One region of the Mesorhizobium sp. M0618 genome, then DNA from elsewhere that is predicted to be linked to it. Evidence: riboswitches for the same ligand, from Rfam matches in the RefSeq annotation. Region 1 holds a riboswitch; the other holds the start of a gene.
The links. A riboswitch is a leader RNA that binds a small molecule or an ion and turns the genes downstream of it on or off. The one in region 1 is predicted to bind cobalamin.

Region 2: another riboswitch for cobalamin. It lies ahead of NKJ04_RS31015 (ABC transporter ATP-binding protein); the one in region 1 lies ahead of bluB (5,6-dimethylbenzimidazole synthase).

What each region holds. Positions count from the first base shown of each region.
Region 1 is NZ_JAMYQH010000018.1:12,447-17,518, forward strand. Features, by position in the region: gene NKJ04_RS19460 (TetR/AcrR family transcriptional regulator) at 83-691, shown strand; gene NKJ04_RS19465 (hypothetical protein) at 972-1,955, shown strand; partial or broken gene bluB (5,6-dimethylbenzimidazole synthase) at 2,078-2,791, opposite strand; cobalamin riboswitch at 2,807-2,986, opposite strand; gene NKJ04_RS19475 (histone deacetylase family protein) at 3,108-4,034, shown strand; gene NKJ04_RS19480 (exodeoxyribonuclease VII small subunit) at 4,038-4,289, shown strand; gene NKJ04_RS19485 (DUF2277 domain-containing protein) at 4,401-4,667, shown strand; gene NKJ04_RS19490 (pirin family protein) at 4,707-5,072, shown strand, end outside.
Region 2 is NZ_JAMYQH010000044.1:34,459-39,530, reverse strand. Features, by position in the region: gene NKJ04_RS31030 (D-arabinono-1,4-lactone oxidase) at 1-116, shown strand, start outside; gene NKJ04_RS31025 (DSD1 family PLP-dependent enzyme) at 116-1,255, shown strand; gene NKJ04_RS31020 (AraC family transcriptional regulator) at 1,260-2,093, opposite strand; cobalamin riboswitch at 2,388-2,594, shown strand; gene NKJ04_RS31015 (ABC transporter ATP-binding protein) at 2,757-3,545, shown strand; gene NKJ04_RS31010 (ABC transporter substrate-binding protein) at 3,592-4,539, shown strand; partial or broken gene NKJ04_RS31005 (FecCD family ABC transporter permease) at 4,675-5,072, shown strand, end outside.

The sequences.
Region 1 (5,072 bases):
ACGGAGCGTATGATTATTAGATAGAGCATACGCCGCGTATGTCAATTAGCATACGAAGCGTATGTGAATAGGTCCAGGACACATGCACAAACCCCGCAAGGAGATGATCGCCGAGACGCGCGCAAAGCTTATTGCGGCGGCCCGTCATGCCTTCGGCACAACAGGCTATGCGGAAGCCTCGATGGATGATTTCACCGCTTCGGCCGGGCTGACGCGCGGTGCGCTCTATCATCATTTCGGCGACAAGAAGGGGCTGTTGCAGGCGGTCATAGCCCAGATTGACGGCGAGATGGCGGCGCGCATCAATGAGGTCGCGTCGAGAGCACCGACCCGCTGGCAACATTTCGTCGACGAGTGCTCGACCTATATCGAGATGGCGCTGGAGCCGGAAATCCAGCGCATCATGTTCCGCGATGGCCCGGCCGTGCTGGGGGATCCAGCGCAATGGCCGAATGCCAGTGCGTGCATCGCTTCAATGACCGACCATCTGACCGCGCTGCAGGAGGAGGGGGTCGTTGTCTCCAGCCTCGACCCCGAGACCGCCTCGCGACTGATCATCGGAGCGAGCAGCCAGGCAGCGCAACGGATCGCCAATTCGAATGACCCCGAAACGACGTCGAAGAAGGTGGTGACGGCGTTCAAGCAACTGCTTGAAGGCCTGCTGAAGAAGCCGGATCCGCAGTCGAATTGAAGTTCTCACCGGAGCTTTCGTGCCGGCAGCTGTTCACGATAGGAATTTTTTCTTGACACCATGCCCTCAGCTAAGGTATATATTCGTCCATGGTGCTGATTTGCGCCAGTGACCGGCCGCACAGGCGGGTTTTTCGTTTGATGCTCCGTCAGCCAACGCGCTGGCGGGCTCCGAACCCGTTACCCCGAATTCGTCGCCCTTTGGCGTCAGGGCCGCAATTGACAATCGCCGGGTTGAGTCCATCCTCTTCCACCATCTCTGAGGCGGAGATTCGGGACACATGTGGGATTTCGAGATCGGCCGGTCGGTGTCCATCATGATGCGGACCTGGCCGTTCATCGTCTTTCGCATGATCGTCTATTTCGGCATCACGCTGGCCTATATTATGGCAACCGGCACCGGCGCCTCCGTCGGCTATGGCGTTGGCCATATCTCCACCGATCCCGACGGGCCGCTGTCGTTTGCCCTGTGGGGCGGCGTGGTCGGTTTCGGCGTCGTCTCGATCGCCGTCTACTGGATCCGCGAATACATCCTCTATGTCGTCAAGGCCGGCCACATCGCCGTCATGGTTCATCTGATCGACGGCCGCGACATTCCCGGCGGTCAGGACCAGATCGCCTACGCCAGGGATGTCGTCACCCAGCGTTTTGCCGAAGCCAACATCCTTTTCGTCGTCGACCGACTCGTCAAGGGTGCCATCCGTGCCATCACCGGCCTGCTCGGCGGTATCGCCGCCTTCCTGCCGATACCAGGCCTGAGCGGCCTGGTCTCCTTCATCAACACGGTGATCCGCCTGTCGCTGACCTATGTCGACGAGATCATCCTCGGCTACAACATCCGCATCAATTCAGCCTCGCCCTTCGAGACGGCGCGCCAAGGCGTAGTGCTCTATGCTCAGAACGGCAAGGTCATGGTCAAGAACGCCGTCTGGCTGGCGGTCATCATGTGGGGCATGTCGTTCATCATCTTTCTGATGATGCTGGCACCTGCCGGTGCGATTCTGTTCCTGATGCCTGGCCAGCTCGCCGGCTGGGCTTTTGTGCTCGCCATCGTCTTCGCCTGGGCATTCAAGGCGGCGTTCATCGAGCCTTTCGCCATCGCCTGCCTGATGCAGGTCTATTTCAAGACCATCGCGGGCCAGGTGCCCGATCCGGCCTGGGACGCCCGGCTGGCCGAGGCATCGTCGAAGTTCAGGGAGCTCAAGGACAAGGCGCTGGCCTCCTTCGGCGGTTCGCGCTGGGCTACGGCCGGCGCCACACCCTGATCGGCTGGGCGGATGGTGTCTGGTGAGGCAGGAACGGTGTTGAGGCGCGCCACGGTGGATTTGAGCTGTGTCTCGCCTTGCCCGGAAAAGGTCTCGCTCATGATCAGCTCCGGCAGCGGCAGCCGCCGTCCCCAGCCATGCGTTTCAAGGTCCGGTTTGGGAGCGAACTCGGAAACACGGCCGACGCAGAGATAGGCGACCGGCGTTACGTGATCCGGAATGGCCAACAGCCGCTTCAGCGCCTCAGCCTCGATGATGCTCACCCAGCCGACGCCAACGCCCTCGGCACGCGCGGCCAGCCAGAAATTCTGCACCGCGCAGACGGTGCTGTAGAGATCCATCTCCGGATTGTGCCAGCGTCCCAGCGGCGAACCCTTCGAGCGCTGCCGGTCGCAGGTGATGCAGATGTTGAGCGCGCTCTCGCAGATGCCTTCCAGCTTGAGCTTGCGGTACAGCGCCTGTTTTTCCGCCTCGATCGCCGGCAGTTCCTGTTCTCGCGCGGCCAGGAACAGGTCGCGCACCTCCGCCCGTCGTTTGACATCGCGAATGACAATGAAATTCCATGGCTGCATGAAGCCGACCGATGGCGCGTGATGGGCGGCAAGCAGCAGCCGTGCCAGCACGTCGTCATCGATCGCGGTGGGCAGGAAATGGCTGCGCACGTCACGCCGCGTGAACATGGCGCGGTAGACCGCATCGCGCGCATTCTGGTCAAATCCATCGTCAATGGCAGCGGTCATGTGTTCCGGCATCGCTTGTCCCCTTGCGATTGCAGATTCAAAACTGACAGAGCGTACTTTGTGCGTCCAAGTAGACGCACGTCGCTCTGATGCCATCCGCCTGACCACGCGGATGACAATGCCTGCCAGGCCGGTCTTCTGGCTCGGGATCAACCCGCGTCCGGTGCCTTCCCGTCATCGACAGTGGCATTTACCGGCGCGGTCCCCCTCACAGCGTTGGGCACGCCACGGAATTCAACCGTGTTCCCGATTCTCCCGCTTGCGGCGGGCACCAGGCAGTACCAGGGACCTTACGCCGAAGCGCCCGCGGGGCCAATGCCTGCGGCGACGCGAATGGACGCAGTCGCGATTTTCCCCAGTCATCGGCCGCCCGTGCATGGCCTTTGTCGATCCGGGTCACTAGATTAGGACAATGACCACCCGTCTCTACACCCATCCGATCTTCCTCGAGCATCTCACGCCGCCCGGACATCCCGAGCGGCCCGACCGCTTACGCGCCATCGAGCGCGTGCTCGACGACGAAGCCTTTGCCGGGCTCGATCGTATTCAGGCGCCGGAAGGCGACGAGGCCACCATCCTCTACGCGCATCCCGCCGATTTCGTCGCCCGCGTGCGCGCCGCCATCCCCGACGAGGGGATTGCCCGCATCGATGCCGACACCACTGCCAGCCCGAAGAGCTGGCAAGCGGCGATCACCGCGATCGGCGCCGCCAACGCCGCCGTCGATGATGTCTTTTCGGGCCGCGCCGACAACGTCTTCGTCGCCGCCCGGCCGCCCGGCCATCATGCCGAAAAGACCACGGCGATGGGCTTTTGCCTGTTCAACACGGCGGCGATCGCGGCGCGTTATGCGCAGAAGAAACACGGTGTCGAGCGCGTTGCCGTCGTCGACTGGGACGTGCATCACGGCAATGGCACGCAGGATATTTTCTGGGACGATCCGTCGGTGCTCTATTGCTCGACACACCAGATGCCGCTTTATCCCGGCACCGGAGCGAAGACCGAAACGGGCGCCGGCAACATCGTCAACGCACCGCTGGCGCCGCAGACCGGCAGCGAAGTGTTTCGCGATGCCTTCCTGTCGCGCGTCCTGCCCGCGCTCGACAATTTCGCGCCCGACCTGATTATCATTTCGGCGGGGTTCGACGCGCACCACCGCGATCCGCTGGCCGAGATCAATCTGACCGAGGATGATTTCGACTGGGCGACCGGCCAGCTGATGCAGCGCGCGGCACGCCACAGCGGCAACCGGCTCGTCAGCCTGCTCGAGGGCGGCTACGATCTGCAGGGATTGGCATTTTCGGTCGCCGCCCATGTCGGGCGACTGATGAAAGGATGAATGATGGCCGATGAGACCAACGAAGACGTCAAGGCGATGAGCTTCGAGCAGGCACTCGATGCGCTGGAGAAGATCGTCGATGATCTGGAGCGTGGCGACGTGCCGCTCGACCAGTCGATCAGGATCTATGAACGTGGCGAGGCGCTGAAGGCGCATTGCGACCGGCTGCTGAAGGCCGCCGAGGACAAGGTCGAGAAGATCAGGCTGTCGCGCGACGGCAAGCCGGTCGGAACGGAGCCACTCGACGCGGATTGAGGCCCGGTCCGAACGATGGCCTCGCCTCACCGGTTTTTGGACATGATCATGATCGAGGATATAACTCGTTCCGCTTGAAACAGCTCAAGGACAAGAGGAGATCCGGAAGCGATGTGCAGAAACATCAAGACCCTGTTCAATTTTGATCCGCCGGCAACCCATGACGAGGTGCGCGACGCGGCTCTTCAGTTCGTCCGCAAGCTGAGCGGAACCACGCGACCCTCGAAGCAGAACCAGCACGCCTTCGACCATGCCGTCGAAGCCATCGCCGCCTCGGCGCACGAGCTGCTCGAATCGCTCGAAACCCACCAGCATCCGCGCAATCGCGAAGAGGTGGCGGCCAAGCTGCGGGCAAAGGCGGCGATCCGCTTTGCCTGATGCGGCCAGGCGGCCTTCGACCACCGACAAGGAGAGTCCATGAGCTTCTTCCCCGGGAAAGACCCTGAGGCAGGCGATGCCTTCGCCAGCGATCAGATCGAATTGATGGTCATCCCGAACGCCAAGGACATCGGTGGTTTTCAGGTGCGCCGTGCCCTGCCGACGGCAAAAAGGCGGCTGGTGGGGCCGTTCATCTTCTTCGACCGCATGGGTCCCGCGATCCTGCGCGCCGGTCAGGCACTGGATGTCCGTCCGCATCCGCATATCGGCCTGTCGACGGTCACCTATCTGTTCGACGGCAAGATCCGGCACCGCGATTCACTCGGCACCGAAATGGTCATTCAGCCCGGCGACGTGAATTTGATGACCGCCGGCCGCGGCATCGTCCATTCGGAGCGTACGCCG
Region 2 (5,072 bases), on a different contig from region 1:
CGGATCTGAAAAAGCTCTATGCGCGCTGGGACGACGCCATGGCGGTGCGCCGCGACATCGATCCGCAAAACCGCTTCGTCTCGCCCTACATGGCCGGCCTGTTCGGCATCGAATGATGAGCACCTATTTTTCCACCCTCTCGGATGCGCTGAAGACCGCCGGCATCTTCCAGCCCTGCCTGTTGCTCGATCGCGACCGGCTGGACAGCAACATTGCCCTGGTGAAAGACAGGCTCGACCCCGGCCTTGCTGTGCGGTTGGTCGACAAATCGCTCGCCTGCCTGCCGCTGCTTGCGCATATCGGCAAGGCGCTCGGCACCAATCATGTCATGACCTTCCATCCGCCGATCAGCGAGGCGGTGCTGAAGGCGTTTCCGGATGCCGATCTGCTGTATGGCAAGCCGATGCCTGTCGATGCGGCAAGGGCTGCGCTGGTGAAGGGTAATGTTGACTGGTCGCGTGTCTGCTGGCTGATCGACAGCGAGGAGAGACTGGCGGAATATGGCGCCCTCGCTGGCGAACTCGGCATCGGCCTGCGCATCGCTTTCGAGATCGATGTCGGGCTGCATCGCGGCGGGTTCGCCAATCCTGAGGCCTTGTCGAAGGCGTTGAGCGCGTTGCCGGCCCGGCTGCATTGCGAAGGCGTCATGGCCTACGAGGCGCATGCGCCGCTCATTCCCGGCCTTTTCGGCGGACCGGCAAAGGCATTGGCCAAGGCGTCGGCGCAGGCCTCGGCGTTCGTCGCCTGTCTCGGCGCCGACCAGCGCCGTATCCTGAACATCGGCGGCAGCAAGACCGCACTGCTTCATCATGGCGGCATGGCCAACGAGGTTTCGATGGGCTCGGCCTTTGTGCTGCCCAGTGATTTCGATACGCCAGGCCTCGACGGCTTCCAGCCGGCGGCCTTCATCGCCACGCCGATCCTGAAAATGGTCGAGCCGATGCTGCCTGGCCCGCCGGCCGTCACCCGCCTGCTGCAGGCGCTCGGCCGCTTCCCGCGCAAGGGCTGCTATCTCTATGGCGGCAAGTGGATGGCCGAGCCGGTCTTCCCCGAAGGCATGAAGGCGAACGGGCTGCTCGGCCTGTCCTCCAACCAGCAATTCATGGGCTTGCCCGCCGACGCGACCGCAAAGCCCGGCGACTACGCCTTCCTGCGCCCGACGCAGAGCGAAGCCGTGCTGCAGCAGTTCGGGTCGATCGCTGTGTTTTCCGGCGGCGGGATAGTCGATCGCTGGCCGGCGCTGCCGATGGCCTGACCGACTACGCCCTCACCGGTATCCAGATCTCCAGCCCGCCATTGCCGCTGCGTGGATCGAACTCAGGGCCGTAGCGTTCGAATTCCGGCGCATCCGATATCTCGTGGCCGGAAGCCGGCAGCCATTTGTTCCAGATCGTGTTGACCGTCCGGCGAATGGTCGAGATGTGTTCGCGGTGGGCAAAGACCGCATATTTCTGCGCCGGCACCCGCACCCGGCTGAATTCCTTGGGCAGGTCGGAAAAATCAGACACTTCGACGCCGGCGATGTAGTCGAAATTGCCGGCATCGTCGCCGTTGACGCAGACGCCATAGGCGACATCGCCGGCCTCGCCCGGAATGTTGCCGATATAGGGGCCGAAGCGCTGCCATTGCATCGGGATGGCGGCGCTGGTTTCGCAGCTGTAGCGTTCGCCGAGGCCGGCGATCAGGAACGGCCGGCTGGTCTCGAAACGCGGTGGTTCGAGATTGGTGAGGAAGGACTGGTCCATCAGGATCGGCTCCACGAGGTCGAGCTTGTCGAGTGTGCCTTGCGCGCGCACCAGTTCCGGCGTGGTGCCGAACTGATCGCGGAAGGCACGGGTGAACGCCTCATGCGAGTTGTAGCCGGCGTCGAGCGCGACGGAGAGAATGTCGGGCGCCCCGCCGGCCAGCTTGCGCGCCGCCTCGGTGAGCCGGCGTGAGCGCATGTAGCCCATCACCGAGCGGCCCGTGGCAGCGCCGAAAGCCCGCGTCACATGAAAACGCGACACGCCGCTGCTTTGCGCGACATCGTCAAGCGAGATCGCCTCCGGCAGATGACTTTCGACGAACCACAGCGCTTTCTCGGTCGGGTTCATTTTGCTCCTCGCATTGGCCAGATCATCCTGCCGTTTCCTGGCGCGGCCAGTTTGATCGAAATTGCGCATCCCGCGCAATCGAACCGATCCCGTCACAGTCGCACACCGATATGGCACAGCGGTCGAGCGCCCCTTGCCGCCGACGAGCCAAATTCGGCAGGCTTCGCTTGACAGCGCCAGGCGGCATCCTCTAAAGCGTAATGTTATTACATATCGAAAGCGTGAAATGCATGTTTTCCCTAGCCGGCCCACCACTCCGTCCGAGAAATCCATTGCGAAGCGATTGGGGGAAATCTACGCTGAAGCGGTGATGGTCCCCGAGTCGAAAGGCGAGGGGTGAAAAGGGAACACGGTGAGATCCCCAGGGGTCGAGGCCGTGGCTGCCCCCGCAACTGTAAGCGGCGAGCAAAATCCGTGAATGCCACTGGCCGGCAAGGCTGGGAAGGCAGGATGGCGCAACGACCCGCGAGCCAGGAGACCTGCCATCACTGAGTTGACCGGACGGGGTGTGCCGGGAGGAAACGCGAATCCCGGTCTTGTCGGCCGCTTCGCCAGCTTCCTTCCGTCGCCAGTTTTGGAAAGTGACGGAAAGTTGGACGGCTCTATCGATCATCGCATCATCGTGTGCACGCTTTGCCATCCCGGCAATCTGGCGGGCAGCCGATGACCGTAGCGCTTCTCGAAGCACATGACCTCTGCGCCATGGCGAATGGCCGGGATCTGGTCCAGGCGGTCAGCTTCTCGGTGGCCGCTGGCGATCGCCTTGCCATCATCGGTCCCAACGGCGCGGGCAAGACGACGCTGCTGCGCATGCTGTCGGGCATGCTGCGGCCGAGTTCCGGCGAGGTGAACCTCGGCGGGCGCCGGCTGGACGGGATTTCCGCCGCCGAGCGGGCGCTGCATATCGCCGTTGTCGGCCAGACCGACCAGCCCGATCCGCGGCTGGCGGTGATCGACTATGTCGAGCTGGGCCGGGTCCCGCACGCTCGGCTACGGCGCAGGAGCGAGGAGCGTGACATTGTCGTCGATGCGCTGCGCCGGACCGGCCTGCTGCCGCTGCTTGGCCGCACCATCGGCTCGCTGTCGGGCGGCGAGCGCCAGCGCGCCCAACTGGCCCGCGCCATCGCCCAGCAGCCAAAGATCCTGTTTCTCGACGAGCCGACCAACCATCTCGACCCGCGCGCCCGCGGCGAACTGCTCGACCTCGTCGCAGGCTTCGAGATGACGGTGATCGCGGTGCTGCACGATCTGGCGCTGGTGGCACCGTTCGCCACCAGGGTGGCGGTGATGAACCATGCCCGTCTGCAAGCGCTCGCCGCACCGCGCGAAGCGCTGACCCAAAAGCTGATTCGCGAGATTTTCGGCATCGATGTGCTGCGTCTGCGCCATCCGACCGAAGACCGCGAACTGACGGTGTTCGAGATGCCGAACCGTGCCGCGCCGCCATTCTGATTGAAGCCGTCACATATCGATCAATCCCGTCCACAGGAGAAAACCCTTGAAACGCCTCGCTTTTTCGCTTGCCTTCTCGCTGCTGGCCTCGACAGCCCTGGCCTTCCCGGTGACCGTCGACAGCTGCGGCAAGCCGCTGACCTTCGACGCGCCGCCGAAGCGTGCCGTCATTCAGGATCTCAACATGGCCGAGATGGCCTTCGCGCTGAAACTGCAGCCGGCGATCGTCGGCCTGACCGGCATCTCCGGATGGTACAAGGTCGGTCCCGAATTCAAGGCCGAGCAGGGCTCGATCCCGGAACTGGCGCCGAAATACCCCACGCTCGAAAACCTCGTCGCGGTCGAGCCGGATTTCTTCTTCGCCGGCTGGTATTATGGCATGAAGCCGGGCGGCGAGGTGACACCCGATACGCTTGCCCCGCACGGCATCAAGACGCTGGTGCTGACGGAAAGCTGCGTCCATCTCGACAAGAGCCGCCCCGCCGCCTCGATGGACCTGCTCTATGGCGACGTCGAAAAGCTGGGCAAGATCTTCGGCAAGGAGGCCGAAGCTGAGAAGCTTGTCTCCGGCTGGAAGACGCGGCTCGCCGACATCACCGCCAAGGTCGGCGACGCCAAGGGAACGCGGGTCTTCCTCTATGATTCCGGCGAGGACAAGCCGTTCACCGCAGGCAAATTCGCCATCCCCAGCGCCATGATATCAGCCGCCGGCGGCGACAACATCATAGCCGACATGGACACCAGTTGGGGCAATACGGACTGGGAAACGGTGGCGTCGCGCAATCCGCAATTCCTCATCCTGCTCGATTACCAGGATGGCGGTGGCTACAGGAAACTGCTCGATTTCCTGAAGGCGCATCCGGCCATGAAGGAGACGGACGCGGTCAAGAACGAGCGCTTCGTCGCCCTGCGCTATGCCGAACTGACGCCGGGACCGGCCAACATCGAAGCCATCGACAAGATCGCCAAGGCCATGCATCCGGAAGCGTTTTGATGCCTGTCGCCCAAAAGTGCGCAGCGGTTTTGGGGCAACGACATGCATGAACAAAAGATCCTGGAAGTGCGTCGCACGCGTCCTGACAGACGCGACGCATTTCCAGGCTTGCGCCATCCGGCATTTGCACTGGCCATGCTGGTGGGAGCGGCGGCGATCGCCGCTCTCGCTCTGCTGTCGATCGCCTATGGTTCGACACTGATCCCGTTGACCGATGTTGTTGCCGCGCTTGGCCGTGCAATCGGCTTCAGCGGGCACGACGTGGCAGGACCGGTCGGCAAGATCGTCGTCGACCTGCGGCTGCCGCGCACGATCCTGGCCATCTGCGTCGGCGCCGGCCTCGGCGTCGTCGGTGCGCTGCTGCAGACGGTGACCCGCAACGACCTCGCCGATCCGTTCCTGTTCGGCCTGTCGTCGGGCGCCGCCGCGGGTGCGGTTTCCGTTATCACCGTCTTCGGCGACAGTTTCGGCATCTGGACATTGCCGGTCGCGGCCTTCACCGGCGGCATATTGGCTGCCGGCGTCGTGCTGCT